Regions from separate parts of the Anaeromusa burkinensis DSM 3853 genome, predicted to be linked through region 1. Evidence: riboswitches for the same ligand, from Rfam matches in the RefSeq annotation. Region 1 holds a riboswitch; each other region holds the start of a gene.
The links. Region 1 has a riboswitch for cyclic di-GMP ahead of C508_RS19390 (histidine kinase N-terminal 7TM domain-containing diguanylate cyclase/phosphohydrolase). Riboswitches for the same ligand answer to the same signal wherever they lie in the genome.
Positions count from the first base shown of each region.

Region 1 (8,461 bases):
AGCTGATCTCCCTTAGCCATAAAGTACCTCCTTTTTCTGTGCTTGCAGCTTCTCTTAAAAGCGGTGTTCTTTATAGAACGGGATTTGCAACATAGTTTATACGCGGGACTGATCATTTCCTCCTTTTGGAAAACGATAAATTGGAAATAATTTGAAAACAATTCCCGATAAACTAAGCGAACAATTAAAAAAGAGAAAAGAAAAAAAGAAAAAGGCTCTTGTCAAAAAGAAAACATAGTGATAATATAGTTAATGTCAACGGATAATTATTATTTAAATATAAGGAGGAACTAAAAATGAAAAAATTTGTTTGCACCATCTGCGGCTATGTTCACGAGGGAGATGCGGCTCCGGAAATTTGTCCGACCTGTAAAGCGCCGGCCGCGAAATTTATTGAACGGTCGGCTGAGGCTATGAATTGGGCGGATGAGCATCGTATTGGCGTAGCGGCTGGAGTTGATCCGGAAATTATTGAAGGCCTGAAAATGAATTTTGCAGGCGAATGCACCGAAGTGGGCATGTACTTAGCTATGAGCCGTCAAGCGGATCGGGAAGGCTTCCCGGAAGTGGCGGAAGCATACAAGCGGATTGCCTTTGAAGAAGCGGAGCATGCGGCTAAATTTGCCGAACTGCTGGGCGAAGTAGTTTTTCCGTGCACGAAGAAGAACCTTGAACTTCGCGTAGAAGCGGAGTACGGCGCGTGCGAAGGCAAGCTGGGTATTGCGAAAAAGGCTAAAGCTCTTGGCCTAGATGCTATTCATGATACCGTGCATGAAATGTGCAAAGACGAAGCGCGCCATGGCGCAGCTTTCAAAGGTCTTTTAGAGCGTTATTTCGGAAAGTAAGCTCTTAGGCAGATAAGAAAAAAAGGGTCTGACTTTTAAAAAGTCAGACCCTTTTTTCTTATGATGGATCTTTTTATGCTTACTCTGTGTTCGTTCCCTATTAAGCAGCTTGGTTCTTCTCTTGATTGCGAGGATGAAGCAGGCTTTTGCGATAGCCATAGGCGAAATAGGCGACGAGGCCGAGGGCGCTCCAAATGCCGTAGCGGAACCAGGTATCGCCGGGGAGGCTGTACATCAGATACCCGCAGGAGATAATGGCGCCCAGAGAAACAAAGGTGACCGCCGGGCAGCGGAAAGGACGATGAATATCTGGTTTGGTGCGGCGCAGGACTAATACGCCTACGGCGGTAATAACAAAGGCAAACAAGGTGCCGATATTAGTTAGCTCGGCAATAACGCTGATAGGCGTCAACCCGGATACAATGGCGACGACAATGCCGGATAGAATGGTAATAATATGAGGCGTTTGGTATTTAGGATGGATTTTGCAGATGCCTGCAGGCAGCATGCCATCACGAGACATGGCGTAAAATACGCGAGTCTGGCCGTACATGACAACAAGGAGAACGGTTGTTATGCCGGCAATCGCGCCGGTTCCTACTAAAGCGGAACCCATGTTGTAACCAATGGAGCGCAGGGCAAAAGCGACTGGCTCGCCGGTGTTGAGCTCGGTATAGGGGACGACGCCGGTTAAGACGGCTGCTACGGATACGTATAAAATGGCGCAGACAATTAAAGAGCCAATAATTCCAATGGGCAAGTCACGATTGGGATTTTTGCACTCTTCCGCAGCGGTGGAAACAATGTCAAAGCCAATATAGGCTAAAAAGATAGTAGCTGCGCCCGTAACAACGCCTGAGATGCCAAAGGGCATGAAGGGCGTCCAGTTGGCGGGGTCGACCTTTGGGCCGGCAAGAAAGAGAAAGATGAATACGGCTACCAGCTTTACTGCTACTAAAATACGATTGAGAGTGGTGCTTTCCTTTGTACCACGCACGAGCAAAAAGCTTAAAAAAAGCGAGATGATGACCGCCGGCAGATTAATGATACCGCCGTCAGCCGGGACGGCGGTTAAGGCTTGAGGCACGGCAAAGCCTGCTGATTTAAACAAGCCGGTGGCGTAAGCCGACCAGCCGGCAGCTACTGCGCTCGCACCTAAAGAGTATTCTAAAATCAGACTCCAGCCAACCATCCAAGCGACAATTTCACCTAATACCGCATAGGAATACGTATAGGAACTGCCGGAGATGGGAACAATCGAGGCAAGCTCCGCATAGGCTAAGGCGGCGAAGGCGCAGGCGATAGCGGAAAGAACCAAGGACACAACAATAGCTGGTCCCGCGTATTTGGCGGCTACAACGCCGGTAAATACGAAAATTCCGGTGCCCATAATTACGCCGACACCTAGTAAGATAAGATCGAAGGCGCCCAAGGTCTTTTTGAGCTTTTTTTCTTTGGCGCCTTCTCGGAAGGCTTCAATGCTTTTAGTGCGAAAAATATCCATTTAAATCCCCTTTTCGTTCTTTTGAGAGTGACTGTGTACTAGCAAAGAAAACATAACGACAAAATAGTCCATTATAAAGACACAGACAATTTACAATGTAACATTAGAAGGCGAGAAAGTAAAGAGAAAAAGGGGGTGTTTAGGGCAAAAAAAATTAGAAAATGGTTATTTTCCTCACACGGCCAAGGGGTGTTTTCTGATTGGAGAAAAATGTATTTCCAGAAAGGATTGTTTTGCGCCGCTTTGCGGAGGGCGCTCCAAAGTCATTTTAGCGATATTTGAATTGAAACGGAGACAAGGATAGTTTCTGTTTACGTAATTTAAATGAAAAAGTCATGGGACAAATTGCGCGCTTATGTTAAAAATTAGGTGTAATGAATGTAAAAAAAGATCAAAAATAGGAAAAAAGTCATGTGGAAATTAGTAGGAAAATCTTGTAAAGTACAAAATGATGAGTTTTATGTAGTATTATAAACATAAAACTGTCACAATGAACTTTATATGGGCAAACTTGTTGAAAAGCAAGGACGCAAAGCTATGGGCCTACGGACAACGTTGTTTTGTTTATGGTCGCCAAGTTGCCGACTCAACCTTGAGATCGTATTTTGTGCCGGCATGGAGCCCGGCACTTTTTTTGTAAGCTGTTGCAAAAAAGAATCTTGCTAAGGAGGAACACGTGGATATTTTTGATTTACTATCAATTATGTCTCTTATTACTGCTGTCTTAAGTGGTTTTGTCGGTTGGCGCGTATATGTCTCTGAGCGAACGCAGTTGATTCACCGTTTGTTTTTCCTTTTATTTCAAAGCATTACTATATGGTCGATTGGTTTATTGTATGTATATCAAATGCAGGATATAGAAAGCTATTGGTTGGCGGATAAGCTTTCGGCATTTGGCTGGATTCCTTTTGTGGCTGTATTTCTTCATATTAATCTGCTTCTGACAGAAAACGAAGCGGTTGTTAATAAAAAATGGAAAGTTGCCTTGCTGTATTTACCTGCAGCAGTATTGATTGTTTGGGAAGTTTTTTTTCTGGGTGTCGGCGTTGGACGTCTAGCAGTAGATGCATTCTATTTAGCGTTTAACCTATTTTATGTTTTCTACGGCCTGCTGGTATCGGTTATACTGGCTCGCTGGGGGTGGAAAAACAAGGCTAAGCGAAAACGGATTCAGGCAGCCTTGGCTTTTTTGAGCAATGCTTGCGCCGTAGGAACCGCCTACTTTCTTGAGGCCTATTATCCAGTTATTATTGAAGGAGAAGGCCGGGCGGATCCGCTGCATCTTTTTGTCTTTCTTTATTTTTTGGGCTTTTGGTATGCGTATCATCGGTATAAGCTGTTTAATGTAGCATCGATGATTAGTCCCAATATGCTTTTAGAGCATGTTACTGGTATTATTGCGGTGACCGATTTAAACTTTAAAATTTTGCAGGTGAATTCCGGTTTTGTAGCCGCGACAGGGTATGCGGAGGAAGAAGCTATGTATAACGCACTGCCGCAGTTTATTTCAGGTTTGCTAAGTGAAGAAGGTCAATTGCTTGTTGCCCTGGAAGCGGTGGCGGAGTTGGAGATGCAGACTAAGCAAGGAGAGCCGCTGCCTATCGAGTTTCGTGTTTCTGCTGTAGCGGATCAGGTAGGAGAACCAGCTGGTTTTATTTTTGTAGGACGAGATATTCGGTTGCAAGCACAGTTGCGGCAAGAAATACAAGAACGCAAACGAAAAGAAGAAGAGCTGCAATATAATCGCTTTCATGACGTACTGACAGGGTTATATAATCGTACGTTTTTTGAAGCGGAAATGCAGCGTATGCAACGCTCGCCTATTTATCCGGTTGCAACGTTGAGTGCGGATATTGACGGACTGAAATTTGTTAATGATACAATGGGACTTAAGGCTGGAGATCAAGCGATTCTTGCTGCCGCTAAAATTATGAGCAATATTTCTGCAGGCAAGGGGATTGTAGCGCGCACAGGCGGGGATGAGTTTGCGGCCATTTTGCTGCAAACCGATGACGATTGTATAAAAAGCATTGAAGAACAGGTGCGGGTGGAAGTAGATGCGTATAATCGGCGTCATTCCGGCGTTCCTTTAAGCTTGTCCGTAGGCATTGCGTTAAGCCGCAAGCCGGAAGAAACGTTGGACGACTTATTCAAAATAGCGGATAAAAAGCTGTACCGCCTCAAGCTGACACAAGGACAAAGCGCAAAAAGCAAAATGGTTCAGGCTGTAATGAACACGTTGGGAGCGAGGCATATTGAAACCGAAGATCATGCGGAGCGCCTAAAGGAGTTGGCTGTAAAATTGGGAGAGCGAGTTGGCATGACGCAGTATGAACTGGCGATGCTCAGTCTCCTGGCGCAATTTCATGACCTGGGTAAAGTGGGCATCCCTGACCGTATTTTGTTGAAGCCGGGTTCGCTTACAGAAGAAGAATGGCAGGAAATGAAAATGCATCCGGAAATTGGCCATAAGATCGCCCAGTCCATTCCCGAATTAGTGGGAGTTGCCAATTTGATTCTGCAGCATCATGAACGCTGGGACGGGCAAGGATATCCGCAAGGAATAGCGGGTTCTTCGATTCCGCTGTCTTGTCGAATTATTTCGATTGTCGATACCTTTGACGCGATTACAAATGACCGGCCTTATCGCCAGGCTTTGTCAGATGCGGAAGCGATTGCTGAAATTATTCGTTGCGCAGGCTCTCAATTTGATCCGGATATGGTGGATTCTTTTGTAGAAATGATGCGAGAATTAGCTTGAAAAGCAGGCAAGAAGCCTTTGGATGACGAAAAGAAATGGAAGTGAAACCATTGTATTTTCTAGACATCTAGGAGGCGGGCTTATGCGTACATACAAGGTTTATCAGGTAGACTCCTTTACAACGGAGCTTTTCAAAGGGAATCCGGCTGGCGTTGTTATGAATGCGGACGGGTTGAACGAAGCAGAGATGCTGGCGATTGCCAGAGAGCTTAATAATTCCGAAACAGCGTTTTTATTTTCGCCGGACGCGCCGGATCATGAGGTGCGCATTCGCTATTTTACGCCGTTGACCGAGGTGCCTGTTTGCGGTCATGCGACCATTGCGGCTCATTATGTGCGTGCCGTAGAGGGGCAAATGGATTCCGCCGTTATTATGCATAAAATTGGCGTAGGAACGTTGCCGGTAGAGATTGTGCGTCACAACGGAAGCTGCTCTATCATTATGACCCAAGGCGCTATTTCCTTTGACAACCCGTTTAATGAGGAAAAGCGGCAGCGTCTTTTACAGGCGTTGGGGCTGATGGAAGAGGACTTGGATGAACGTTGCCCCGTGGAAGTGGCGTCTACGGGACATTCCAAAGTTATGATCGGAATTCAAAAACGAAGTAAGCTGGATTCGTTAAATCCCAATTTGGCTGCTTTAAAAGCATTAAGCGCCGAAATCAACTGTAACGGATATTTTGTGTTTACTCTTGACTCGCAAATGGAGGGCGTATTGTCACATGGACGTATGTTTGCGCCGGCTATTGGCATTGCGGAAGACCCGGTGACGGGGAATGCTAATGGTCCATTAGGCGCTTATCTTGTGAAGCACAAGTTAGCGGTCTTTGAAGGCGCTCAGTTCTGTTTTAGAGGCGAGCAAGGAAACGTCATTGGACGCAGCGGGATTGTCGATGTTTACGTAAAAGTGGAGAAAGAAGAACCGGTGCAAGTTCGTATTGGCGGCGAAGCGGTTATTGTTTTCAAAACGGAAATGACCCTGTAAGCGGTAGAAACGCGGTAACAAACAAGAGGCCGTTGCTTGGAAGGTTTTATTTTGCTGGCTGCAACGAGGAGGCGAGATGGATGGAACAGCGAATGAAAGCGGATGAGAAAGAAATTTATCTAGCTGGAGGTTGCTTTTGGGGAACGGAAAAATACTTATCCTTAATCAAGGGTGTAGTCGAAACGGAAGTTGGCTATGCCAACGGACCAACAGCGCAGCCCAGTTATGAGGAGGTGTGCAACGGCAGTGGTCATGCTGAAGCCGTCCGAGTTGTTTATCAGGCAGACGAAGTATCTTTGAACAAAATTTTAGAGCTTTTTTATGAGGTGATTGATCCTGTATCGGTCAATCGCCAGGGCTTTGATGTAGGCGTGCAGTACCGAAGCGGTGTTTACTATGTGCAGGAAGAGGACCGGGAAGTAGTTTTGCAATCGCTGCAAACCTTGCAGCAGCGCTATGAGAAGCCTCTTGCTATTGAGGCGGCGCCGCTCCAAAATTTCTATCCGGCAGAAGAGTACCATCAAAAGTATTTGGATAAAAATCCTCACGGGTATTGCCATATTGGGGAAGAAGAATTTCAGAAGGTGAAAATGCGTTGCCTGTAAAAGAAAAATTATCCTGAGTAATATTTTATTAATAGGATAAAATATTTTCTTGCATAGTCTGCATCAGGCTGTTATACTAAGGACTAACAAAATACTTGTCAGCAATGAAGCTTCGAATCGTTGATTCGGAGCTTTTCTGTGTATTTGGCGATGGAGCCTGCGCTAGCGTGCGCGGGCTCTGTTTTTTTATAGAACAGTGAGTCAAGATAATTTGGCGGCCGCCTAATTATAAGGTTTCCAATTGCAACTTACAAAGAAAGAGGGATGAAACATGAGAAAATACGGAAAAATGATAGGGGTCCTCTTGCTGATGATGTTGGCGCTGGGAGTTCTTGCTGGTTGCGGCTCCGACAAACCGACGGCGCAAAAGAGCCGTATTGACGAAATTAAGCAAAAAGGGAAATTAATTCTGGCTACCGGCAACTACCGTCCTTTTGAATACCATGATGAGAAAACAAACAAAATTATTGGTTATGATATTGATGTGGCGGAAGCCGTGGCTAAGAAAATCGGCGTGCCGTTGGAAGTACAGGAAATGCAGTTTACCAGTTTGATTCCAACGCTACAGAACGGCCAGGCCGATTTGGTTATTGCAGCTATGTACATTACTGATCAACGCCGCGAAGTAGTTGATTTTGCCGAGCCTTATATGGATACTGGCATGGTGCTGGTTACAATGAAAAATAAGACCGCCATTAACAGCGTGAATGATTTGGCGGGCAAAGTAGTAGGGGTTAAAACTGGCGCTACCAGTGAAAAAGTAGCGCAGGACATTAAGGCCAAAGGCATTGATTTTGAAATCAAGAGCTATAAGGAAACCGTCGACTATCTGTTGGATATGGAAAATGGTCGCTTGGATGCATCGATTAATGACCTGTTGAATCAATTGGAATACAACAAAACGCATCCGGATGTGCGTATTGTTGGTGATCCTTTCACAAAAGCATCTTTGGGCATTGCGGTGAAAAAAGGCGATAAAGAGTTGGCGGATGTAGTTAATGCTGTGCTAAAAGATATGAAACAAAATGGAGAAGCGGACAAGCTTTATAAAAAATGGTTGACTGGAGAAAAATGATCACAAAAGCGAAGGGGAGATAAGTTATGAACTTAGATTACTCGATTGTATTAGGAAAGCTTCCCATTTTGCTCCAAGGTTGTCTGGTTACATTGCAAATTTCCCTGATTTCGCTCTTGTTAGGAATGGGGTTCGGCATAGCGGGGGCGCTGTGCCGAATTTCCTCTAATCGCTATTTAAATGCGATTTCTTCCTTCTATGTTTGGGTGATTCGTGGAACCCCTTTGTTGGTACAGCTGTTTATTTTGTACTTCGGTCTGCCCCAATTGGGCCTGAAGATGGACAGTATGACAGCCGGCATTGTTGGTTTGGCTATTAATACAGGCGCATATGTAACCGAAATATTCCGGGCCGGCATTCAAGCTGTCGATAAGGGGCAACTGGAAGCGGCCTTGTCGCTGGGCATGAACTATCGGCAGGCATTGGTGCGCATTATTGGACCGCAGGCTATCAAAGTATGCATGCCGCCGATGGTGAACCAATTCATTATCACTTTGAAAAACTCGTCGATTGCTTCGCTGGTTACGATTACCGAGCTTTTGCGGACTGGTGAACAGTTAATTTACACAACTTTCCGCAGTTTTGAGGTGTATACGGTGATTGCGTTGTTGTATTTGATTATGAATTCCGTATTCATGCTGGTGGCTGACAATCTGGAAAAAAGGATGGCAAAGCTATGAAGCCTT
Region 1 covers NZ_KB894587.1:150,862-159,322, reverse strand. Annotated here, with positions in the region: gene C508_RS0106115 (YaaW family protein) at 1-20, opposite strand, end outside; gene C508_RS0106110 (NADH peroxidase) at 297-845, shown strand; gene C508_RS0106105 (amino acid permease) at 946-2,349, opposite strand; cyclic di-GMP riboswitch class I at 2,844-2,935, shown strand; gene C508_RS19390 (histidine kinase N-terminal 7TM domain-containing diguanylate cyclase/phosphohydrolase) at 3,026-5,110, shown strand; gene C508_RS0106095 (PhzF family isomerase) at 5,193-6,095, shown strand; gene msrA (peptide-methionine (S)-S-oxide reductase MsrA) at 6,176-6,700, shown strand; gene C508_RS0106085 (transporter substrate-binding domain-containing protein) at 6,972-7,775, shown strand; gene C508_RS0106080 (amino acid ABC transporter permease) at 7,802-8,455, shown strand; gene C508_RS0106075 (amino acid ABC transporter ATP-binding protein) at 8,452-8,461, shown strand, end outside.

Region 2 (3,980 bases), on a different contig from region 1:
CTTGGGTTGGATGAGTCCTCTAGAATACAGGCTTCATCTTAATGCTGCATAAAAATAGCGTACCAGTAAAAACTGATACGCTATAAAGTCTAACTTATTGGGGTCACATCAGGGAACATTTCCCTGCACGGTTTTTTCTATTCTTTTTACAACCGGAAACGACTCACTGCTTCCTGCAAGTCCTGCGCCAAATTCGCCAGCGACCGACTGGAAGAAGCAATTTCCTCCATCGACGCCGACTGTTCTTCGGTTGCCGCCGAAACCGTCTGCGCTTCGCCCATAGCCGCTTCACTCAAGCCGGAAACCGTATGGACCGATGTGACGATTTTCTCACTGCCTTGAGACATACGCTGCATGACTTGAGAAATATCCTGCACCTGCTCGGAAACATGCGCTACCAACTCGGTAATTTCCGCAAAGGCCTGGCCTGCAGCGGTTACTACTTCGCTGCCAACCTTCACTTCACGCGTCCCCTCGCTCATAGCGACCACCGCTTGATCCGTATCGCCTTGGATTTCTCCGATTAGCTCTGCAATACGCTGCGCCGCTTCTTGCGACTGCTCAGCCAGCTTGCGAACTTCGTCCGCTACGACCGCAAAGCCGCGTCCTTGCTCGCCAGCTCTGGCCGCCTCAATGGCCGCATTCAACGCCAGCAAGTTCGTCTGTCCGGCAATACCGGAAATAACGCTGACAATCTGTCCGATTTCTTTAGAACGTTCGCCCAGTTTCGCTACCACTTGGGCCGAATTATTCACGGTTTTTTCAATGGACGCCATCTGCGTCACCGCTCGGCCTACCGCCAAATCGCCTTCTTTGGCTTTCCGAGCTGCTTGCGTAGAATGCTCCGCCGCCTGCGCGGACCCTGCCGCCGCCTGCTGCATGCCGGAGGAGATATGCTCTACGGCGCTGGAGGTCTCGCTAACCGCCCGCATCTGTTTTTCCGCTCCTTGGGCCACTTCATTAATTGACTCCGCAACCTGAGTCACTACATGCGCCGACTGTTCGGCTCCGGCTGTCAGTTGTTCGCTGGCCGCCGCTACCTGACTGGAGGAATTGGCAATGCCGCGAATAAGCTCTTTCAAATGATGCTTCATGTCATTAACGGAATAAGCCAATTGGCCGATTTCATCCTTTGATTCCACTTCAAGATCCGCAATGCCCAAATCACCGGCGGCAATCTGTTTTACGCCTTCCGCCACTTTAACTACCGGCTCGGAAATTTTGCGGCTGATATACATGGCAAAAGCGCTGACTAAGCCCAATCCTACCAAGGCAATTACAAGGGTCATCGTGATATCATAGCTAAGTTGACGCTGCTTTTCTTCGACTTTAACCTGGACATCTTTTTCAATATGATCCACCCAGTTGCCTGTGCCAATCACCCAATTGTATGGTTTAAAAAGCATCGTATAGCTACGTTTTGGCAATGACTCTGTCTCATTCGGCTTGGGAAAGGAGAAGTCTGTATAACCGCCACCTTCCTTCAAACCGCTGGCAATGATTTCCTGAATAAATTTTTTACCAGTTGGATCTACCAAATGAATGCGGCTTTTACCCTCTACATCTCGTCCCAATAGAACGACATTAACTCCTTCTGCCGTATCGATCCAAAAATAATTACCGTTGTCAAAGCGCAAATCACGCACCATGTCCGCCGCCTGTTTTTTTGCGTCCGCTTCAGAAAGCAGCCCCTTTTGCTGCTGATTGTAAATACGCTGCACCAAGCTGTGGACCGTCTCCACCTCCAGTTTGATCCCCCTGTCAAACTGTTCATACAGCATCGTCCTATACTCTTGGATGTCTTGGCTATTCTTGCGAACAGTACTAATAATCGAATAACAAGAAAGAACTACAATACAAGCAAAACTTGTAGCCACCATTGCGGCAATCAAACGGTACTTCAATTTTGTCATAACATGCCTCACTCCATTTCCAACCAACTCTTGATCCTGTACTAGTAAAACCGAACTCCTTTGCTGCATCGTATTTATACAAAAAAAGGCCTGCTAAAAAGAAGCAGGTGTGGCAAACGCTCCTCTATAAAGCGGCAGCCCGACGATCATAGGCTCTGCCATTAGACCCGTGGCTTTGCGTCCTCGTTTTTCAGCGAGTTTGCTTTTTTCTTTTTACTATACTTAGTCGATGCAGTATTCTTTTATAAGTTTATCATAGCCTGTGTTCATCGGCAATTTTTTATTTTTTAAATTGTTCATATTTTTACTCATTTTCACTGAATACCGCTTTTTTAAAGGATTTTTGCAAACCCCTGCAGAAAGCATTTTACGCAGTTTTCTTCCTATATTGTTCACTATACGGGGGCGTCGAATGGATTCATTATTTTTATTTGTAACACACTCGATTGACACCTGGGGGTATTGGGCTATTTTTGCAGGAATGGCTTTGGAAAGCGCTAACATACCGATTCCCAGCGAGCTGATCTTTGGCTTTGCAGGTTATCTGGTATATCTGGGCCGCTTAAGCTTCGAGCCAGCAGTTTTTTACGGTGTTGCCGGGGGGCTGCTGGGATCAATCGCCTCCTACGCTTTTGGCTATTACGGCGGTCGTCCCTTTATTTTAAAATACGGCAAATACTTTTTTGCTACTCCTTCCAACGTCGACTTAGCGCAACGTTGGTTTGACCGCTATGGCCTGACAGCCGTATTCTTTGCCAGACTCCTGCCTGTGATTCGCACCTTTATCTCCTTGCCCGCCGGTTTTGCCAAAGTCAATTTCGGCAAATTTGCCGCCTATACCGTTTTAGGCTCTCTGCCCTGGACCATCGCTCTAATTTATTTGGGCGTCGCCCTCGGCGAAAATTGGTATCTTCTTACTACCTACGGACATCAAGTCAGCCTCGGCGTCCTTCTGCTACTTATAATCGCCTTGCTTGTTTGGCGGAAGCGCACTAGTGGTAAAAAAACAAATAACAACAAGGACATGTAAAGATAAAAAACACCTGGCCAAGAGCCAGGTGTTTTGCTTTATTTGCTTTTCGGCTGCGGAGAATCCATCCAAAATCCTGCTACAACATAGCCGCCATCACGTTCGACCAACACATTACGAATGATGATTTCCGCTGCTTCCTTGGAAAATTTGCTTTTATAGGTAACAATGGTATACGTATCGTTTAGCTCAGCCGCAACAAACTCTTTAGAAAGATAACTGCCAAAGTTCGCTTTCGTCGCCGCAATCACTTTACGATATTCATTTTCGTTCAACTCTGTTTTCATTTTTTCATCAAAGTCTTTCGAAAAGCCCTTATAATCATCTTCATTAACAGCCTGTAAAATGTTCTCCGTTATTGGATCAGCGGCGGCCTTCACTTGCTCCGCGAAGCGGTTGCCTGCAGAACAAACAGAAAGACTCATACTAAAGATCAACATCGCCACCAACAGCATTGTTTTAAATTGTTTCATGTTACCCCCAATCATCCCCGCCAAAATCATTATCTTGGTAGTCGTCAAAGCTATTGGAAGCTATATCCTGCTGGCTGCCCTCATCCCAGGTACTTTGATTGGCAACGTCCGGCAGATTTCCCGCCTCCGCCTGTCCCAGCAAATCGTTAAATTCATCTCCATTTAAAATGCCGTTCGACGTAAGGGTCTCGCGCAATTCATCATCATCCATATTGCGCCACATATCATACTGGTGCTGGTCAATCAGATACTGCGACAACAAATACCCGAGCACCATACCGCCCAGCATGCCCCCCATGCCAAAACCGCCATTGCCTCCCATATAAGGATTCTGATTATACCCCGAACGCGAGCGAAATAACCGATACACTACATAGAGACCCAATAAAATCAAAAGCATCGTCAACATCCCAAAGCTCCTCCTGCCCGCAACACGCACGCATTGTCTGCTTTATGCGTCATTTTTATTTTGCCTATTCTCATTATAAACGGTTATTGTGACAAATGTATGAAACAGAACACAAAAAAATTGACAAACATTCCATTCTATTGTTTAATAAATAT
Region 2 covers NZ_KB894609.1:37,082-41,061, reverse strand. Annotated here, with positions in the region: partial or broken gene C508_RS0115765 (IS3 family transposase) at 1-52, shown strand, start outside; gene C508_RS0115760 (methyl-accepting chemotaxis protein) at 147-1,913, opposite strand; cyclic di-GMP riboswitch class I at 2,044-2,127, opposite strand; gene C508_RS0115750 (DedA family protein) at 2,326-2,943, shown strand; gene C508_RS0115745 (DUF3887 domain-containing protein) at 2,982-3,416, opposite strand; gene C508_RS0115740 (hypothetical protein) at 3,418-3,825, opposite strand.
Region 2: another riboswitch for cyclic di-GMP. It lies ahead of C508_RS0115760 (methyl-accepting chemotaxis protein); the one in region 1 lies ahead of C508_RS19390 (histidine kinase N-terminal 7TM domain-containing diguanylate cyclase/phosphohydrolase).

Region 3 (8,461 bases), on a different contig from region 1:
CTTGGCAAAGGCTGGCTTTCGGCGCGTATCCTTGGAGCTTGGATCTAATTCCGCCAACATTGTCCATGAAGATGCTCAAGTAGCGTCTGTGGCGGAGCTTTGCATGCGTCACGCTTTTGCCAATGCGGGGCAGGTTTGTATTTCGTGCCAGCGCGTCTATGTGCATCGCAATATATTCCAGGAATTTTGCAATGCCGCCGTTACTTTTACTAAAACCTTGAAGGTTGGCAATCCTAAAGAAAATGAAACAGACATTGGCCCGATGATTCACGAGCAAGAAGCGCAGCGAGCTGAAGCTTGGGTACAAGAGGCGGTAGCTGAAGGTGCGCGGGTTCTTACTGGAGGAAAGAGAGACAAGGCTTGGTATGAACCCACGATTTTGACGCAAGTGAGTCCGAACATGAAGGTGGTCTGTCAAGAAACCTTTGCGCCGATTGTCTCTATTATTCCGTATGACACCATTGCGGAGGCGGTCAAGCAAGTAAACGATTCCGTATATGGTTTGCAGGCAGGCGTCTTTACCCAATCCATTGAAACAGCTAATTTTTGCATAGAAGCGCTCCATGTGGGCGGGGTAATTATCAACGACGGAGCTACCTTCCGGACGGACAACATGCCCTATGGAGGCGTAAAAGAAAGCGGCATTGGTCGGGAAGGTCCGCAGTACGCTGTACGGGAAATGACAGAAGAAAAATTAGTAGTGTTTAATATGTAATGAGCGGTAACTCCATTCTTAAGCGGAAGGGAGTTCTTTCCCTGTTAATAAGGAGGTGCGAAATGGTTAGCTTTCGTGAGTTGGCCGCTTTGCCGAATTTGGCAAAGGGGAAAGTCGTTGCCGGTATGACCGGGCAGGATCGGCTGGTAAGGTGGGTGCACTTTCTTGATTTGCCGGATGTTCTTCCCTGGGTGCAAGGCGGGGAATTGTTGATTATTACGGGTATGGGCTTGCAAGGAGATCTGCAGAAACTAACGCTTCTTGTACAAGGAGTCATTCAAAAACAACTAGCAGGGCTTATCATTAACGTGGGTCCGTACATTACTGAAATTCCCCAAGAAGTATTAGACTTAGCAGACCAAGCGGCGTTTCCGGTGTTGGAGCTTCCTTGGGAAGTGAAGTTGGTTGAAGTGATGCAAGAGGCAAGCAGCTATATTGTTCTGAGACAAACGGAGCAACGTTCGGTCAGCGATTTTTTTGAGCAGCTATTGCTGCAGAAAGCATCGGATAAAGAGATGCTGGTGAGGCGGGCGGATACGTACGGCTATGATTTGTCCAAACCGCTGCAGGCGGTGGTCATTCAGCCAGCTGACTTATCTTTATATGCTGCCGAATCGGAATTGCAGGAAGAAGCGGATTTGGTATTGCTGAAAACAAGGATGGAACAATATGTGCGCGATTTCTTTTCGTTGCAACACCGAAAAGTTTTACTGACCTGGTGGATGAATGCGATTGTCATCCTACTTCCGTGGGAAAGGCAGTTTGCACAGAAAAATACGGATTTAGTGCAAGAACTTGTGCGCAAGTTGAATGGGAGATACCCTAAATTGGATATTGTCGCTTCCTTGGGCAGCGGGGTTGAAAAGTTAGAAATGGTGCATTGCAGCTATCGCCAAGCGTGTAAGCTGCTCTGGCTGGCGGAATCAACAGCGGCTACAAGGCCGGTTTATGCATATGAGCAACTTGGTTTGTACAAATTGCTGCTGGAACTTGAACCGGAGAAGCTAGAGGAATATTATCAAGAAGTTATCGGTCCTTTGAACGAATATGATCGAATTTATAAAATGGATTTAGCGGGCAGCCTTTTTGCCTATTTTGAAGAAAACGGCAATGTCGTTCGTACGGCGAAACGGCTTTTTTTACATCGCAATACGCTGGATTATCGGCTGAAAAAAGTGGAAGAAGCAACAGGAAAGTCCATGAGTGACCCGTATGATCGTCTGACTTTGCAGTTGGGAGTCATTGTGGGGCGGCAGTTAAAGCATAATCGCCTGCACGAAGGAGTGTAACGGACTTGCGTTGTGCATGTTTCCTATAAAGCGGCGGTTTTATTGTGAGGTTAGCACATGGTTGTCGGCGAATTCCTTTGCTACAATAAAACCAGAACAAGGAACTAGATGGCGGAGTTTTTGAGAAGCTTGAAAGCTCAGCAAGCGCTAGTAAAGAAGCAAGGCGATGAAGCCGGAATTATATCTTGAGGATATAGTTCCGGCTTTTGTTCTTGTGAGGAGGGGTAAAGATGATTGCAACAGAAACAAAAACAGAGGCTCTTTTAAAACGGAAGCAAGCGGCTGTTGCCAGCGGTATTGCTAACTCGACATCTATTTTTGTGGAAAAGGCTAGCGGGGCCGTAATTACAGATGTGGAAGGGCGAGAGTATCTGGATTTCTATGCAGGTGTCGGCGTGTTAAACGCCGGCCACTGTCCGAAGCCGGTAGTGGAAGCCGTTAAAAAACAAGCAGATAAACTATTGCATTCCTTTTTTGCCATCGCCATGTATGAACCCTATGTGGCGTTAGCGGAAAAAATGAATCAAATTGTACCTGGAAAGCAGCCTAAGAAAACGATGTTTGCCAACAGCGGCGCAGAAGCGGTTGAAAATGCGGTGAAGATTGCGCGTCAAGCTACCAAGAAGACCGGGATTGTATCGCTGGAATGCGGTTTTCATGGACGGACGCTGTTGGCCATGGCGCTTACCAGCAAGGTGAAGCCCTATAAGCATGGATTTGGCCCGTTTCCTTCCGATACGTATAAAGTTCCCTCGGCGTACTGTTATCGATGCCAATTCCAATCAACCTATCCAGGATGCGGCATGCACTGTTTAGAGCATTTTGATCGCTTCTTTGCAGCTGAGGCGGCTTCTGATCAGATTGCGGCGGTTATTGCCGAACCCATTCAAGGCGAGGGCGGGTTCATTGTTCCGCCTCAAGAGTATTTCTCCGGCCTGAAAGCGATTTGTGAGAAAAACGATACCCTTTTTATTGCCGATGAGATTCAGACTGGCTTTGCACGTTCTGGAAAGATGTTTGCTATCGAACATTGGGGCGTAGAACCGGATATCATGACTACGGCGAAATCAATTGCTGCCGGCATGCCGTTGAGTGCTGTTACTGGCAAGGCGGAGGTAATGGATGCGCCTGGAGCCGGTGGAATTGGCGGTACCTATGGCGGCAATCCTCTGTCCTGCGTTGCTGGTTTGGAAACGATTCGCTATATGGAAGACAATCATCTATGTCAGAGGGCGCAGCATATTGGCGATGTAACCATGAAACGTTTGCAAAATCTGCAGGAACGGTGCGCGGCGATCGGCGATGTGCGGGGCTTAGGGGCCATGATTGGCATTGAGCTGGTAAAAGATCGGAAGACGAAAGAGCCTGCTAAGGAAATGGCGGCTAGCGTCATCAAGCTGTGTTTAGAAGACGGTCTCTTGGTGATTGGAGCCGGTATTTACGGAAATGTGATTCGCTTGCTGATTCCGTTGGTGGTTACAGATGCTCAATTGGATCAAGGCCTTGGAATTTTGGAGAGAAACATTCAAAAAGCGGCAGCTACATGCTGATTTTGCGAAGGTAGGCACACTTGGGCAAAGACGCCTGCATCACCTAACTAGGTGTTGCAGGCGTTTTTTATATAAATCAGCGTGTAAATGTTATGTTGTGGTTTTTAAGAGGGGGGGCTGTACATGGAAAAACGAGAGTTTGCCAAGGAAAATCTAAAGAAAGACTTAAAAAATCGACATATTCAATTGATTGCCATTGGCGGGGTTATTGGCGTGGCTTTGTTTATGGGTTCCGCTTCCGCCAGCAAGATGGCGGGGCCGGCGTTGACGCTGGCGTATGCTCTGGGCGGCGTCGTTATGTACTTTGTGCTAAGGGCCTTGGGAGAAGTCACGGTGGAACATCCTGTGTCCGCTTCCTTTTCTGGATATGCTAAAACTTTTTTCGGACCTACGGTTTCTTTTATTACCGGTTGGACTTATTGGTATCAGTGGGTAGTTTTGGCAATGTGCGAAATTGCCGCTGTAGGTATTTACGCGCGATACTGGTTTGTTGATACGCCGCAATGGTTGGCGGCGCTGGTTTGCTTAGGGGTGATTGCAGCGGTGAATTTGGCCGCCGTCAAATATTACGGAGAGTTTGAATTTTGGTTTGCTCTAATTAAAGTGGTTACTATCATAGGGATGATTTTCTTAGGATCCGCTATGATTTTGTTTGGCATCGGAAATGGCGGCGAGGCGATTGGCTTTTCAAACTTATGGGCGCATGGAGGCTTCATGCCGTTTGGCCTGAAAGGCGTTGCCATGGCCTTGGTTATGGTAGTTTTCGCCTATGCTGGTGTTGAAATGATTGGTATTACAGCAGGAGAAGCGGAAGATCCGAAGCATTCTTTGAAATCAGCCATTGATAAAGTGTTCTGGCGTATCCTCATTTTCTATGTTGGTACGATGACGGTTATTCTTTCCATTTGTCCCTGGGATACATTGCCTAAAGGGGTAAGCCCGTTTGTGATTATCTTTGAACGCATGGGAATTCCCTATGCGGCAGGAGTTATGAACTTTGTTATTCTTTCCTCGGCGGCGTCCTGTCTGAACAGCTGTATCTATGTGTGCGGGCGGATGCTTTATGGGTTATCTCTACGGGGAGAAGCTCCCCGGTTTTTGGGAACTCTTTCCAAGCATCAAGTTCCTGCCAATGGGATTTTATTTTCCAGCGCCGCTTGTCTAGTTGGCGTATATTTAAACTTTTCCTATCCAGATACGGTGTTCTATTTTATGTCGGCGTGTACGGTCACTGGATGTATTTGGACTTGGGCTCTTATTATGTGTATTCACTTAAAATGGCGCAAAGGACTAAGCGAAGAGCAATTTAGTCGGTTGCAGTATAAGATGCCTCTTTTTCCGTACGCAAATTACGGCGTGTTGCTTTTCTTGGGGGCTGTTGTATTAGGGATGAGTTATGATCCGGATAATTTAGTGGGCCTTTACGTGGCGCCCTTCTGGTATGGAGGCTTATTCTTGGCATATCAAGTCTTGAAGAGCCGCAATAAAGCGGTCGCCGTAGTGGAAGAACGTTGCCAGGTTAATTGAAAAGATGATATGACCCCAATAAGTTAGACTTTATAGCGTATCAGCTTTTACTGATACGCTATTTTTTATGCGGCATTAAGACGAAGGGCCATGTTTAAAGATAAGTTAGACTTAGAAATTGTAATAAAATGTAATTGACTATAGTTGCCTAGGAAGTTAGACTAAATTTACAATATAATGATTCTAGTCATGTAATGATTTCTAATAAAATTGTAAAAAGCAAACTTGCCGAAAGGTAAGGACGCAAAGCTATGGGTCTAAGGACGATTGTCTATGATTGCCAAGTTGCCGGGGCATATAGCCATAAAAATACCGGCCCAATTTTGGCCGGTATTTTTTTATAGAAAAAGTTGAACCAATAAGCCGGTAAAATAATCGCGTAACAGGCGTCGAGGCCATGTCATGAGACCTGTGAAAAATCAAGCTAGGGTTAATAAATAGGAAGTCTAGGAGGTTTATACTTGCAGCACAAAAAAGGATTTTTGCGAAATTGGCAATTTCTAAAACGCTTTCTTTTATTTGGCTCTGCGTGTTTGCTTATCATTGTGTGGACGAGTACGTTGAGCTTGCTTTATTTTGAACATCGAACCGTGATGGAAGAAGCCAAGCATGATTGCGAGCGTATGGGGATGGCTTTTGAAGAGCATGTTCGTCGTGTGCTGAATACAAATGAATTTTACTTAAATCATATGAGAGACGAATATGAGCAAACCTATACCAGGACTCCAGGGCTGGAAAGACTTTTTCGGCAAATTCGTTTGGATCCTATATTAGCAGCCGGTATAGTAGATAATAAAGGGGATTTTGTCTTAAATACGATTGGTGAAGGCCAAGGAATTAATATCGCGGATGTTCCTCATTTTTTGTACCATACCGAAAGTGGTCGTGATGAACTATATATTGGAAAGCCGTACAAAGGAAAAACATCTCAACGGCTTAGTATTCATTTAACGAAGCGCTTGGCCTATCCAGATGGACAATTTGCTGGCGTGGCCATTATTGCAATGAAACCAGAGTATTTTTCTTCTTTTTATCAGGAAATGAATTTTTCTCGGAACTATACGATTCGCTTTATCGGATTAGATGGTGTTGTGCGGGCTAGTGGCCGTGAAAGTGAAATTGGTAATAACCTAAGTCAGGATCCCGTTTTTCAACAATTGGAAGAACAAGAAGATATTATAACTAAAAGCTATGGAGATTTTCTGGCAACACAAACGAAGGAGACGTTGGTCGAAAGCTATAGAAAGATGCAAGACTATCCCCTTGTTATTCAAGTAGGGACTTCGCAAGACGTATTGAACTTATACTACCAACATAGAACCATATCTTTGCTGGCGGCGTCTATGCTTAGCCTGGGCATTGTTTTGGCAGCTAGCTATATGTTATCTAGTCTTCGTAAACAACATAAAGAAGAGCTATGGCTCCGTACATTTATCGCACATACGCCCATCGTGTTTTATGCATTAGATAGCTACGGGAGCTTTACTCTTTCTGAGGGGGAAGGCTTGCAAAACGACGGCTCCCAGGGAACTCGTCGTGAAGTGGGCGCATCGGCTTTTGCGGTTTATAAAAATCATCCAGAGCTTGTGAATCAAGTGCAACGTGCGCTGCTAGGGGAAACGGTTATAGGAGAATTCTTGTTTCAAGCTCGCTGGTGGAGCCACCAGCTAATCCCTTTGAAAAATGAAAGTGGCTCAGTATGGGCTGTTGTAGGCGCCGCCTTTGATATTACGGAGCGGGTCCAAGCAAAACAAAAACTGCAGGAACATTACGAGCAGTTAAGCGCCACCCATGAAGAGTTGCTTGCAACGGAGGAAGAACTGCGCGAGCAATATCAAAAAACGGCGCAGGTGAATCATGATCTGCTTTCGCATAATGCGTTGTTGAAAGCGTTAAGTGAAGTATCTTCCCAATTGTTGGCTCAAAAAGATGTGGATAGCTTGCTAGCGATTATTATTTCCTGGGCCACAAGGAGTACTGGCTCTGTACATGGAACCGTAGGGCTGCTGGACGAAACGAAACAGCTTATCGTAGGACTAGGCGGAGTCGGGTTGTTTGCTCAAAAGGAGCATTTTGGAATCAAGCTTTCCTTAACATCTGGAATTATTGGCGAAGTACTTCGCACAAAAGAAGCTTGTATTGTGAACAATTATAAAGAGTGGCCGAAAAGGAATACGCATCCTTCGTTGGCGGAAGTTTGTTGCTTTGCCATGGTGCCCATGAAGAAGGAAGACCGTATCCTCGGCGTTATTGGTATTGCCTTTACGGAGGAGAATCGTGTTTTTGGGGAAAAAGAAATGAATACGCTGATTCCGTTTGCGGAGCTGGCAGCCATTGCCGTTGATAATGCGCAAACCATGAAAGCCTTAGCAATCAGCCAAAAACAAGCGGTGGATATTTTTGAAGCGGCAGGGGATGGTTTGATCGTCTTTGATGGTGAAAACGGCGCCATACTGAGAGCAAATCGAAGGGTTGAAGAACTTTTTCAATGTTCACAACAAGAGCTGCAAGAGAACGGTTTAGAGGTACTGGTACAAGGGGTACAGCAAGAGAAAACCTTGCAAGTGATTCGAACCGTTGTTGCAGAGGGGGCGTATCCAATTTATGAAAAAGAGTTTCAGGCTCGAAACGGTAAACGGCTAATTTTAGAAGTTAGTGCAACGACCGTGGAATTTGAAAATAAGACGTGTTGCTTGGCTGCCCTTCGCGATATCACTGCGAGACGTGAAGCGGAAGAGCACGCACAGTATCTGATGCAGCGCGATAGTATGACCGGTGTGTATAATCGATCATTTTTTGAAGCGGACCTCGGAAAAATGAAAACAGAAGAGAAACGAAATATTGGTATTTTAGTTTGCGATGTGGATGGCCTTAAATTGATCAATGACACGTTAGGGCATGCGCAAGGCGATTTGTTGTTAAAACGAGTAGCCGCGTTGTTAGAAGAAGAATTGTCATTTCCAGATTATGTTGCCAGAGTTGGCGGAGATGAGTTTGTAGTAGTTTGCTTTGATACTTCGCCAACTAGCATGGAAGAATTAGAGAAAACCTATCAAAAACGCTTGCAAGACTATAATGAGACGTACTTGCAATTGCCGGTGAGCTTGTCGATGGGGTGGAAAATTGCGGAGTATTCCTCTGAAGCGGAACAGGCCTTAAAGTTGGCAGATTCCTATATGTACCGTCAAAAAATACACCAAAGTCATAGTGTGCGACATTCGATCGTTCAGACATTAATGAAGGCGTTAGAAGAACGCGATCATATTACAGAAGGCCATGCGGACCGTTTGAGTGTTATGCTGGAGGAAATGGGGCGCTGTCTTGGCTTGCCTAGCAGTGCGGTTGCCGATTTGCGTTTGTTTGCCAAATTTCATGATATG
Region 3 covers NZ_KB894597.1:57,414-65,874, reverse strand. Annotated here, with positions in the region: gene C508_RS0112400 (aldehyde dehydrogenase family protein) at 1-715, shown strand, start outside; gene C508_RS0112395 (PucR family transcriptional regulator) at 778-2,004, shown strand; gene gabT (4-aminobutyrate--2-oxoglutarate transaminase) at 2,235-3,554, shown strand; gene C508_RS0112380 (amino acid permease) at 3,678-5,081, shown strand; cyclic di-GMP riboswitch class I at 5,290-5,374, shown strand; gene C508_RS19525 (HD domain-containing phosphohydrolase) at 5,543-8,461, shown strand, end outside.
Region 3: another riboswitch for cyclic di-GMP. It lies ahead of C508_RS19525 (HD domain-containing phosphohydrolase); the one in region 1 lies ahead of C508_RS19390 (histidine kinase N-terminal 7TM domain-containing diguanylate cyclase/phosphohydrolase).

Region 4 (8,461 bases), on a different contig from region 1:
GGAACAATTTATTTGCCGGCACTTCTTGCAAGGTTTTTTTCAGATTTTTTTCCACCCAAGGAAGCGAGGCTACAGGCGCTCCAGGGGTGCTGGTAGCCCACTGCTCGTCGTAGGTCATGACCATAACATAGTCGACAATCGCAGCTAATTCTTTGCGGTCATAGCAGCGAGACCAAGAGGGAGTTTCATTCGGGACTGTCACGTCAATCGAGATAATCAGATTTTGCTTCTTCAGCTCTGTTGTAAGGCTGCGAATGAACTGGGTAAGGCGATCTCGGTCTGCGTCGGCTACATTTTCAAAGTCAATATTGATACCGTCTAAATGGTATTGAGAGGCATAGCTGCTTAGCTGCTGGATCGCTTGCTTTTGCGCAGCAGCCGAAGCAAGAAACTGCCGAGTCCGGTTTGCGTCAAAACCATTGTCGAATAACGCCCAGACTTGGCAGCCTTTTTGGTGAGCTGAGGCGACATAGCCAGCGCTGCCTTTGGAGTGAACGGAGCCGGTAGCGTCAGCCAGAGAAAACCAAGTAGGGGATAGTACCTGCAGGCCTTCGCGTACAGGTGCTGTTTCCGAGGTCTCGGAAAGGCTTTTTACATGATCCCAGGCCAATGTTAACGGCCGTTGCGCCGAGGCTGAGGCCGGCGTTCCTGTCCAAGAAAACAGTAACGATAGAAAAATAAAGATAGTAGTAATCCAAGGGTGCATCGATAAAACTCCTTTCTGGCGATAAGATCTTTGTATCTCATTATACTTGGTTGTATCAGGAAAAAGAATAAGTTTCAGAATTGCAACCAAGGTCCTACAGGTATTTTCCGTGAACGGGTTACGCGGGTCAGTTATTATTTGGTATAATATACAAAATAATCAAAAACTGTCTTGCGTATGAGTGGAGGCGGAAAGCCGCGGGAAGAAGGTGAGCTTATCAATTCGGTGTTTGCCGTACAAATGAATATTTACTTGACGCTGCTATTGGTAAGCATTGCGATTCATGCCTGCCTGAAGCTGGAGCGACGCGAGAGAGGAAACCCGCTCTTCCTGGTGTTATTATTGTTGACCTTGTTGATTCTGGTTTTGGAAACGTTCAGTGTCTTTTTCGCAGCTCCAGAATATCAACGAGTTGGCGGCCTTCAAAAAATTATAGAAGTACTGGGCTTTGCCTTGGCGCCATTACTTCCTTTTTGTATTTCGCTGTATTCGCAACAACGTGTTTTTCGCTATGATTCGTCTCAAAACCGAAAGTGGTCAAGATTGAGTTTGCCTTTGTTGCTAAATTTAGTGATTGCGACGGTTAGTTACTTCCTGTCCCCGGCGGGGACGGACGTGGCTTATGGAGAAGTCCGAAGCAATCTGTTAGCGTCTTTTTCTTATTTGACGACTGGATTTTATTATTTTGTAAATCTTCTCGTGATTTATGTAGGTCGCTGGAAAGTGACGCGAGAAGAAGTGGTGGTATTAGGCCTGCTTTCAGGCATTCCCTTGCTTTTTTCTCTATTTCAATTGTCGCATTTTATTTGGTCCGGCGTGACGATTGCGCTAGTCATTAATTATGTCTATATTGTTCATAATCAAGCGAAACGAGATCCATTGACCGGCTTAGCTAATCGTATGGCCTATGAAGAATATCTGGCTTCCTTTCGTCGGCGAACCGGCAGAAGCCTGGCGGCAATCAACATTGATCTGGATGATTTTAAACGCATTAACGATTCTTTTGGACACCATGAAGGCGATCATGCACTGCAACTTTTTGCGCGAGAATTGTCGGCTACGTTTGCGGGTAAAGGCTTGGCTGTACGGTTGGGCGGCGATGAGTTCCTGGTCTTACTTGAGGAAGAACGGCAGGAAGTATTGCAGCAATATGTAGCGAATTTGAAAGAACGCATTGAATCGCGCATTAAGGAATGTCAGCTCCCGTATGCCATCCACTTTAGTTATGGACTTACCACGCTTGATGAAGGATATCGCAGCGTACGCGAAATGGTCGAACATAGCGATGCGCTTATGTATGAAAAAAAGCAGGGCAAAGCGGGCAGGGCGAGGAAAAGACCGTTCTAAATGCAAGAGAGCGGCAAATGCATTGTGTTTGAGGAACATGCGTGCTATAATTATTTGTAAAGTCATAATAACTTCGTTGAAATCAGGGGGCGTACTGGTTTCGACAGGGGTGGTTGTGGTATAGGTAGCGAGCCGGGGTTCCATCTGCCCGTAAGACGGTGGGACAATTTTAATTGCCAACGAAGAATACGCTTTAGCAGCTTAATGCTAACGGGCCAGTTTCTCCCTCCCGCGGGGAAGCTGTCTCGTCACAATGCGGGATACCTGAAGTCCAATTCTCGGAGGACCCACAGGGAAACTTTATCGAGATAGCGCTGGCGCAGCCTGTCGTTGGGCGGCAAAAGGGCGAAACCTAAATTAACGACTGCGCTCGGAGACACCTGTATGGCGATACTTCTGGACAGGGGTTCGACTCCCCTCGCCTCCACCATTTAAATCCGGAACTAATGAAACCCGCGAATTTCGCGGGTTTTTTTGCTGTGTAATTTTTGCTGGGATTCGGATGGCTCTACCAAGTAAGATGATTTTACCCAAAATAGCAGAAATGGTTGATATATACAAGGGTATTGTTGGATTCGGAAAGAATAATAAAAAATATAGTATAGTTTGGAAAGTAAAATAATGAGTTGGAGAACAGTCACTTGACTCGTTTATGACAAATTGAGCGACACAGGGTAACACGCGCGTTAATGTTATCAAAAAAGGAACGTCCCTGTGTCGCTGGTGTCGTTTAGCCTAGAACAATCCTTATGTTATACTAATTAGTGTTGCGTTAAAATGATAAGCTCATGACCTAAAATATAGTAAGGTCGTTGCTGAGGAGGTATGGAGAGATGTTTACAGGAAAGTTCCCAACAGTACGTATGCGAAGAAATCGCAGTGATGAATGGAATCGTCGTTTAGTTGCTGAAAATCGATTATCGGTTGATGATTTGATTTGGCCTATATTCATACGCGAAGAGGTAGGAGAGCCTGAAGAAATTAAATCAATGCCAGGACAATTTCGTGTAGGCTTGGATCGGTTAGTGGAACACGTGGGGCCGGCGGTTGAGCTTGGTATTCCGGCAATTGCGCTATTTCCAGTTGTGCCTGGTGATAAAAAAGATGCAATGGGCAGTGAGGCAATAAATCCCGATAATATAATTTGCCAAGCCGCGAAGAAACTTAAGCGTGCTTTCCCTGAGATTGGTTTAATCGGGGATGTTGCACTTGATCCATATACAGATCATGGGCACGATGGTATTTTGTGTAATGGCTATGTGGATAACGATAGAAGTGTAAATATATTAGCTCAACAAGCGCTTTTACTTGCGAAAGCCGGTATAGACATTATTGCTCCATCGGATATGATGGATGGGCGTGTTGCGGCGATTAGAAGCGCATTAGATGAAGAAGAAATGATTCATACAAGAATTATGTCATACGCTGCAAAATATGCATCTGGATTTTATGGCCCCTTTCGTGAAGCATTGGGTTCAGGGAAGTCTCTTAAAAATAACAAGAAGACTTACCAGATGGACTCGGCTAATGCAGAGGAGGCGTTGCGAGAAGTTGCCATGGATTTAGAGGAAGGCGCTGATATGGTGATGGTTAAACCGGGTCTTCCTTATTTGGATATCATTCAACGAGTGAAGTCTCGATTTGCTGTGCCTACATTTGCCTATCAAGTTAGTGGGGAATATGCGATGTTAATGTCTGCTATTCGAAATGAGTGGCTTGATCCCAAGATTGTTATTGGAGAGAGTTTGCTTGCTTTTAAACGTGCGGGTTGTGATGGTATACTCACTTATTTTGCCTTAGATATAGCAAAACAGTTGCGCAATGAATAGGTCAGTGTTGTTCTGAAACAGTTCGGTAAATTTGCAAAACCGGATTGTGAAGCTTGTCCTGAGAAAGTCAATGGCGAGTGAAGCCCTAATGGTTCCTACTTTGATTTATGGCGGTATGATTCAATTGAATTTGTACATGTGATTCTGTAGGGTTCCCCTCCATCAATCAAATCCGGATTTTGTCCAAATTATAAAACCCGCTAATATCTGCGTTTGTTAGGTATTAGCGGGTTCTTGTTTTGGGGAACAATAGAATTGATAAAGAAATGCTCTTGTTCTATTTTTCGAGAGTATAGCTTTGGACTAAAGTCATGTTTTTGAACATAAATAGCAAAATAGTGTATAAATTAGTATGAATATGCAAAGCGTTGTTTGACTGTTGTTTAAAAATGGATTAGACTGTAAAAAATGAATAAAAACATTGGATGTAAAAGGCAAACTTGCTGAAAAGCAAGGACGCAAAGCCGTGGGTCTAAGGACGGAATGTCTATGATTGCCAGGTTGCCGGTTTGAATGCTTACTAATGCGACGCCGGTTAAAGTAACCGGCGTTTTTAATTTGCATTTTATCCTAAAGAGTATCAGTATATACTCTTCAAAATGGATTTGAGAAAAAGTGAATAGAAATGTTGAATGTCAATGTCGACAGGTGTTTGAAAGAGGAATTCTTTTTCAAATACCTGTTTTTATTTTGCAAATGGTACTGACTGGCGAATTTTTCAAAGGAAGGTGAAAATGGTGATGAAGGTAAGGCGGATTTTTCAACCAGGAATTTTTATTATGAGTCGATTCCGCTTAATGGCTAAGTTTTTGATGGTGAGCTTAATTTTAGTAGTGTTACTGAGCGTCGCGCTCTTTCAGTTTTTTTCGGGGAATTATGCAAGCAAAGATTTTTCACAAAAAGAAGTATATGGGGTTGAGTATGCTCAATTATCTCAACGATTAACTAGGCATATTCAAGAGTATTGGTTTTTGCAAAAAGAAGGTGCGGCTAACCTTGTAGAAGCGGATTTGATCGAGCTGAAAAAGTTAGACCAAACGTATGAACATGTTTTAGATTCTTCTCAAGAAAATAAACAAGTATCAAAGAATATCGAAGAATGTGAAGCGTTATGGCATAAAGTCGAAAAAGGAAATACGAATTCATATGAAAATTTGTCAGCGGCGCTTACAACGTTGCATACCAATATCTCTGATAACTCCAATTTAACCCTAGATCCGGACTTGGATTCGTATTATTGTATGGATGTAGTGATGTTTCGCAGCCTTGCTATTGCGGAATCTCTATACAAAATTAGAGAAGTTGTAGCAGCTCAGCCGCCGGAAGGATTATCATACAGTGAGCGGAAAAAACTAATTGCCTTGAGCTCCCAGTTAGCAATTTTGGTTGACACTGTTAACACCGATATGCAAACAGGAAGCGAATTTAATGAGGTGAAAGGTCAAAGTATACTGAAAGACATTGGGGTTCCAATAAAAGATTTCACGAAAATCCAAAGCAAATTTTTAAAGAAGCTTGATGAAGAGCTTGAAAAAGAAAAAGGCTATGTTCAATTGGATTTTCCAGACATTGATCAAGCCATTTCCGCGAATGATCAGTTGTTTGCCTCCATAGGAGGAGCTTTGTGGAATTTATGTAATGCGCGTGTACTGCAATACGAGCAGCAGGCGAATATAGTCATTATTGCTATTCTTGTTTCACTGCCTGTCTTAGCGTATGTATGTATTGCATTAGTTTTATCCATTACTAATGCTGTTTCTATAATTGGAGAGAATCTAGAAAAAATTCAAAATGGAGATCTGTCGGTACATATTGAACTGCATTCGCAAGATGAATTGAGTAGTATCTCCAAAGGGATTAATCGAATGCTTGCTCACATGAGAGATATTTTGCAAAGAATATCCGCACAGTCAGAAGGGTTGATTATTGCTTCTAAAGAGTTGTCAGTTAGTTCCGAGCAATCAGCATTGTTGGCTGATGATGTAGCAGATGCTACGTCGCAAGTGTCACGAGGGATAGAAATGCTTTCGGCTTCTACGGAAGAATTAAACGCTTCTGCTGGAAATGTGGAAGCTAATATTGAAAAGATGGCTCTTTTTTCCGAAGAGGGACGAAGTGTTGCGGAAAATATCAAAGAGCGTGCAGAAACACTAGAGGGAAATGCGCACGCTTCCAGAACAAGGGCAGTTTCGTTATACGATGAAATGAATAAAAGTATGCTTCGCTCTATTGATGAGTCCAAAATTGTTGAAGAAATATCCTCTATGGTGGAAGTAATTGCAACTATTTCGAAGCAAACTAATTTGTTGGCTCTGAATGCAGCGATTGAAGCGGCGAGAGCTGGAGAAAGCGGCAAAGGATTTGGCGTTGTCGCGGAGGAGGTTCGAAAGCTGGCGGAAGCGTCTGCGACGGCGGTAGGAGAGATTCAGTCAATGACGCAAGCTGTCCAAAATACGATATCAAAATTGGTGGAAAGCAGCCAAGAGATACTAGGGTTTATCAATGGAACCGTAAATGAAGATTATAACTCCTTTGTTAAAGTAGGAGAACAATATAAGGAAGATGCAAAAGCTTTTTTTGATACGACGGAAAATATTAGCGCTCAATTGCAGCAAGTGTCTCATGAAGTAAAAGAGATATCTCAAGTCATTGAATCGGTCGCTGAAGTGATCTTGGAGAATTCGTCACAAGCGCAAGGGATATCGTTGAACACGGCAGGAGTAAGCGAGAAAATGAAGTCGATTCAATCTTCCTCCGTATCGTTGGAACAGATTGCAGGCAAGATGGGAAGTTTGGTGGTTCAGTTTAAACTGTAATCTTTAACGAATTGTGATAGCGCCTTCAGTTTCCTGCTTGATGGTCTCGTGAGACTCACTACTTCCAATTGCATGTAATGAAAACAGCTCCAGGGACTTCTTTTTCTAAAGAAAGTTCCCTGGAGCTGTTTTTAAGAATAACTGACAACCTCTAATCCCTTGCAAGCGAGTTTTTCTTTTATCCCCTGTAATTCGTCAGCTGTGGGCGCTGTAAAGCTCGTAAATGGAAGGCCAAGAGCTTCCATTTTTTCTTTTCCCAGTGTGTGATAGGGGAGGAGTTCAATTTTTCGGACTCGCGTTTGCTGAAGCAAAAAGCGGCTTAGTTGTTCGAGGTTTTCATCGTCAATATTGACTTCGCGGATTGCAGGCATGCGAATGACGATATTGTCATTGAAATAGGAGGCCGCTTTGATGTTTTGCAGGATGGTTGTATTGTCTATTCCGGTGAAGTAGCGGTGCTTGGTAGGATCCATTACTTTGAGATCAAAAAAGATATGATCTAGTTTTTCAATAATATCTTTGCAGTTAGTGAAGTTGAATTGAGCGCAGCTTTCGACGGCTGTAGCTATGCCGAGGTTTTGGCATTGGTTTACTAATGCGCGCAAAGCTTCTTCTTGATAGAATGGTTCTCCCCCGGAAAAAGTGACGCCGCCCCCGGATTCCAGATAAAAAAGAAAGTCTTTTTTTAGTTGCTGCATTAGAACGTCAATACTCTGACTCTCGCCCATTTTCTGGCGTGCTTTATTGAGGCAGACGGACACGCAGGTAAAGCATTGCTTGCAGGTTGAAGACGCAAAACGAACCTGATTATCTTCCAGAAAAATCGCACCAGCGGGGCAGTGAGAAACACACTGTTGGCAGTGGGTGCATTTGTGGGCTAGAAACATCAATTCTGGATGAGGGGACCAGGATTCTGGATTTGCGCACCAGCGGCAACGAAGCGGGCATCCTTTAAAAAACACGGTGCTGCGGATGCCGTCACCATCGTTGACCGATAAGCGTTGGATTTGAAAGACGTTACATGCTTTCATAAGTGGTTCGCTCAATGATGGCGTCTTGCGCTTTGCGAGAAAGATTTACGAATTGTGTGCTGTAGCCGGCAACACGGACAAGCAAGTCTCGATAATTTTCCGGGTGCTCTTGAGCGCTGCGTAGAATCTCTGGAGAAATGACATTGAATTGAATATGAAAAGCTCCCAGTGAAAAATAAGCGCGAATTAAGGAGGCCAGGTTATTGAGGCCACGATTCGTCTCTAACAGAGTTGGCGAGAGTTTCACATTGACGAGTGTTCCGCCGCTGTGAATGTCATGGTTGATTTTTGCTGCAGAGCGCATGGCGGCGGTGGGGCTGGTTATATCGGTGCCTGCATGCGGCGAGACGCCTTCGGTAAGGGGCGTGCCTGCTTTGCGTCCTTCCGGCGTTGCGCCGACTACTGAGCCGGCAGGGATGTAGTTGGAAATACCCATAAAGGCTGAGTTGAACTTCGCTCCGAAAATATCGGTGTATTGCGTGATTTCCTTATGATAGAAATCGGAAATTCCTGTGGCGAGAGCGTCAACTTCATCCAGGTCATTGCCGTATTTGGGACATTGCAAGGCGGCCTGCCGGAGTTCTTCAAATCCGTCCCAGTCCTGTTCCAGAGCTGCAGCAAAATCTTGCAATTTGTACGCTTGGTCTTCAAAAACAAGCTTGCGAATGGCCGCTAGAGCATTGGCGCTGTCTGCAAGGCCGATGCCTGTGAGCACAGGGCCTAGGCAGTATT
Region 4 covers NZ_KB894590.1:77,720-86,180, forward strand. Annotated here, with positions in the region: gene C508_RS18150 (glycosyl hydrolase family 18 protein) at 1-706, opposite strand, end outside; gene C508_RS0108165 (GGDEF domain-containing protein) at 884-2,053, shown strand; RNA gene ssrA (transfer-messenger RNA) at 2,139-2,483, shown strand; gene hemB (porphobilinogen synthase) at 2,887-3,882, shown strand; cyclic di-GMP riboswitch class I at 4,306-4,391, shown strand; gene C508_RS0108175 (methyl-accepting chemotaxis protein) at 4,617-6,698, shown strand; gene C508_RS19835 (glycyl-radical enzyme activating protein) at 6,830-7,729, opposite strand; gene C508_RS0108185 (glycyl radical protein) at 7,716-8,461, opposite strand, start outside.
Region 4: another riboswitch for cyclic di-GMP. It lies ahead of C508_RS0108175 (methyl-accepting chemotaxis protein); the one in region 1 lies ahead of C508_RS19390 (histidine kinase N-terminal 7TM domain-containing diguanylate cyclase/phosphohydrolase).